DNA from 2 places in the Microbacterium sp. MRS-1 genome. Region 2 is predicted to be linked to the other one. Evidence: predicted binding sites of a transcription regulator. Region 2 holds the regulator's gene; the other holds the start of a gene.

What was found. The regulator HspR, encoded in region 2, represses chaperone genes until heat shock. The targets are predictions, from matches to a motif close to AAGTTGAGTCNNNNNGACTCAACTT.
Region 1: the regulator HspR is predicted to act here: its motif matches at 1,219-1,243, upstream of AS96_RS08390 (Hsp20/alpha crystallin family protein).

The regions. Positions count from the first base shown of each region.
Region 1 covers NZ_JAUF01000037.1:48,342-50,539, forward strand. Annotated here, with positions in the region: gene AS96_RS08385 (hypothetical protein) at 1-985, opposite strand, end outside; gene AS96_RS08390 (Hsp20/alpha crystallin family protein) at 1,283-1,738, shown strand; gene AS96_RS08395 (DUF2804 domain-containing protein) at 1,857-2,198, shown strand, end outside.
Region 2 covers NZ_JAUF01000020.1:26,766-28,963, forward strand. Annotated here, with positions in the region: gene AS96_RS05645 (glycoside hydrolase domain-containing protein) at 1-237, shown strand, start outside; gene AS96_RS15660 (DUF2252 family protein) at 367-510, shown strand; gene AS96_RS15665 (DUF2252 family protein) at 608-1,030, shown strand; gene AS96_RS05655 (heat shock protein transcriptional repressor HspR) at 1,034-1,477, opposite strand; gene AS96_RS05660 (DnaJ C-terminal domain-containing protein) at 1,480-2,198, opposite strand, start outside.

The DNA.
Region 1 (2,198 bases), on a different contig from region 2:
CGTGCCAACCTCGGCGTGCGAGGGCGGCGCGGACCAGCGCGACTCCCCGCGAGGGATCGTGTCGGATGTGCGCGGCGCTCAGGCGCACAACATCCCAGCCGAGGTTCGCGTAGTCGGAGTACTTCTCGAGGTCGCGCACCCACTGGCGACGCGAGGTGCGGTGGTGATCGCCCTCGATCTCGACCGCGACCCGGTGCGTCACGAACGCGCCATCGCTGATGCCGAGCAGCCGACCGTCGGGCGCGCGCACCTCCACGTCGAGCTCGGGCTCCGGCAGGCCCGTCCCGATGAGCGACAGTCGCCAGTCCGTCTCGAGCGGCGACATGCTGCCGGTGCGCAGCAGGGGAAGCGCGGCACGGAGCTTCGCGATTCCGCAACGGCGGCCTGCGGAGACAGCCGCGGCCAGCTTCTCGAGTCCGGCGTGTTGAGCGTCGGGCAGACGCCGCCCCCCTCCGTCGCGGGGCACGCGGATGATCGCATCACCGATCACCACCAGGTCTCGAACCGTGTGCTCGCGGGCGAGCATCGCCCAGGCGGAGGCGGGCGTCGCGACCGGAAGGCCCGCCCGGACGGTGGTGTGAACGAGCATCGGGCTGATCTGCACGGCGGTGATGCCCGTCCGCCGGAGCGCACGGTGTGGCGCGGGAACGGCGACGTCGAGGTCGGCGGATGCCGCGGCATCCGCGTCGGGGAAGGGGAGCCCGTGGATCGCGAGCGCCGTCGTCCCGGTGTAGAACGCAGGGGGCGGCAGCACGAGTGCGTGGGCGCGGACGCGACCCAGGATGTTGCGCCGGGCGATCTCGTCCGGCGTGTCCTCGCCGTGCGGTGCGTCGCCGTCCGTGTCGCGCCGGACGTGGACTCCGCGGAACGGTGCGTCGAGGTCGCGAGCCGAGAGGCGCCCGCGAGTGACGCCGGCCGTCGACGCGTCGGCGGCGGTGAACACCTGCGGCAATGTCGGCGGAAGTGGTCGGGGTGAGCGCGGCATGCGCTCATGATGGGCCCATCTCCTGATGCCGTGGCCACCGTCCGCGGGTTCGTGGAGAACTTGCGCTGTTACCGAACGTGGGGAGGAAGGGTTCCGTGTGCTGAAGGGGCGGTGGTGCCGGAAACAGCAGTGCGGCTTCCGGCGCGAGGGCCAGGTGAGCGCCGCGCGCGGGTGCGCGCGTTCGCCGTGCGTGAACTCTTGGCACTCTCCTGGGTCGAGTGCTAATCTGAAGTTAGTTGAGTCGATGAGGCTCAACTTTGACAGACCATCACAGTGACACACGACAAGGAGAGAACAATGGCCACGTATGACCCGTTCCGTGACCTCGACCGCATCGCGTCGGGCCTCTTCGACACGCGCCGGGGACCCCGCCGGATGCCGATGGACCTCTACCGCGACGGCGACCGCTACGTCCTGAGCGCCGACCTTCCGGGCATCGACCCGGGCTCGGTCGACATCGATGTGGACGGCCAGCTGCTGACCATCCGCGCCGAGCGCACCCTCAGCGAGGGCGACGGGGTGAAGTGGATCACGCGCGAGCGTGAGACCGCGAGCTTCCTGCGCCAGCTGAACCTCGGTCAGGGAATCGACACCGATGGCATCGCCGCCACCTACAGCAACGGCGTGCTGACGGTCACGATCCCGGTGAGCGAGAAGGCGAAGCCGCGCAAGGTCCAGGTCGTCGCCGATGGCGCGGCGCCGACGATCCAGGCGCACGAATCCGCGCAGGAGCCGCAGCCGGTCGAGCAGTAATCCCGCACCGCGCGCAGCCGCCCCGTGTCCGCGAGGACCGGGGCGGTTCGTGCGCGCACGCTAGTGTCGAAGCACCCCGCCGGAAGCACCAGCACTCGGAACGTCAGCAAGGATGCCGATGACCGCACCCCCCGTCGCGCGCGAGCGCGAGATCACCGAACCCGTCTCCCTCACCGGCCGCGACGGCCGCCTCAACCCTGCGGCGATCGGCTTCGCCCGCTCGCCGCTCATCGACACCCGTGGCATCGGGCGCGGACGTTTCGTCCGCTCGTGGGGGCGCAACAAGCGCTGGGAGTACTGGAACGTCATGACGCCCACGCACATCGTCTCGCTCACGGTGTCGTCGCTGGACTATGCGGCCGTGCACGAAGCGTGGATCCACGATCGCGCCACGACGCGTTCGTGGGGTCGCAGCGTGACGGTGCTGCCGTCGCGCGAGGTATCCCTTCCCGCGTCGCTC
Region 2 (2,198 bases):
GACGCCACCCTGACCGCCGTGGACGCGGTGGGCGACGACGCGCTGGAGTGGGAGTGGTCCGCCGACGGGACGTCGTGGCACGCGGCCGAGGTCACGGCTCCGACGCCGCTCGCCGCCGATCGGACGACCCCCTTCCGCTTCACGGACGCTCTCGCCGCGCGCGCCGTGCGCGTCCGAGCGGCGCGCGCGGTGCGTGTGCGCCAGATCGAGCTGTTCGACCTCGACGCCGACCACTGATCGCGTCCTCCGATCGCGCCGGCATCGGCCGCTATCGTGGCGTTATGAGCGAGCGGGAGCGTCCCCCGACGAACCCTGTCACGGGCCGCCACGCGGGTCGCCGAGCTCCTGCCCCTCCGCGATGAGCTGATGTCCGCCAGCCCCTTCGCGTTCTACCGGGGCACGGCAGCGCTGATGGCGGACGACCTCGCCTCCGGAGCGCGCACCGACATCCTCGTCGCCTCCTGCGGCGACGCGCACGACTTCGCTTCGTCGAGCAGCCTCCGACGCTGACGCGCGTCACGCCCGAGGTGGCGGCCGCCGGCGCGTCGGGTCGTCGGGGTGGGCAGCGTGGGCACTGCTGACGCAGGTGAAAGGGGCGGGGCGCAGCGTGCTCGAGCAGTACGGCAGCTGCGCACAGCCGGAGGAGCTCACGGCGTTCGTCGACCGTCACGGTCAGGGCGGGCGTGTCGTGGCGCTGCAGCGCATTCTGCAGGGGTCGTCCGACCCGTTCCTCGGACACTTCCGCGGTGAGCGCGCCGACTACTACGTGCGCCAGTTCCGCGACATGAAGGGCGGCATCGACGCCGAAACGCTCGAGGACGGCCCGTTCCGTCGCTACGCTCAGGCCTGTGCGACGGTGTTGGCCCGGGCCCACGGCCAGTCCCCGAACGCCGCGAAGGTCATCGGGTACCTCGGTGAGGGGCGCGCGTGCGCCGAGGCGATCGTCGAGTGGGCGTACGCCTACGCCGCCCTTTCGCGGGCGGACTACGGCGCCTTCCTGGATGCCGTCGCCGGCGGCACCGCGTCGTAGCGTCTAGTCGTCGGACTCGGCATCCGCCGACGGAAGCGGACGCCACAGCACCACCTCGGTCGCCCGACGCACGCGCGTGCCGTGGCGGAGGGTCACGACCGATCCCGTCGCCCCCGCCGCGAAGACGCGGGAGCGACGAGCCAGCTCTTCCTGCAGACGCTGCTCGAGTTCGGCGACGCGACGGCGCAGTCCGCGCGCCTCGTTCTCGAGCTCGATCAGGCGCGAGATCGCCGGCAGACTCATGCCCTCGGCCGAGAGGGAGCCCACCTCGCGCAACTGCTTCACGTGCCGCAGCGAATACCGCCGCGACCCGCCCTGCGTGCGCCCGGGAACGACGAGGCCCAGCCGATCGTACTGACGGAGGGTCTGCGGGTGCATGCCGGCAAGCTCCGCCGCGACGGCGATCGCGAAGATCGGCGCTTCCTCATCGGGGTGCTCGTCGACCATGCTCACTCTCGGGCCTTGGCCATGAGGTCGGCGCGCGGGTTCTCCTTCGGCTCCAGCTCGTGGAAGCGCTGCAGTGCTTCCTTCGCCTGCTCGTCGAGGTGCGACGGCACGGCGACCTGGACCTCGGCGAGAAGATCACCGGTGCCCTTCGCGGTGTGCACGCCGCGGCCCTTCACGCGCAGCACGCGCCCGGAGGGCGTTCCCGGGGCGACCCGCAGCTTGACGGGGTCGCCACCCAGGGTCGGCACCTCGATGGTGGCGCCCAGCGCGGCTTCCGTGAAGGTCACCGGAACGGTGACGCGCAGGTTCAGCCCGTCGCGGGTGAACACGGGGTGCGGTCGCACCGTGACGCTCACGACGATGTCCCCGGGCTCGCCGCCATCGGGCGACGGGCGGCCGCGGCCGCGCAGCCGGATCTTCTGGCCGTCGGCGACACCGGCGGGGATCTTCACCTTGAACGGCTTGCCGTCCTCGCCGGCGAGAGTGATGGTCTCACCCTTGACGGCGGTCTGGAAGTCGAGCGTCGTCCGCGCGGTCACGTCCGCGCCGCGCTGCGGTCCGCCGTACCCTCGGAAGCCGCCGGTCGGCTGCCCGAAGCGCCCGGAGCCGAAGCCGCCGCCCTGTGTGAACCCGCCCTGGCCGAACATCGAGAACAGGTCGTCGAAGTCGGCCGACTGCGCCGACCCCCGGGACTGGCCGAAACGGCTGAAGACGTCCTCGA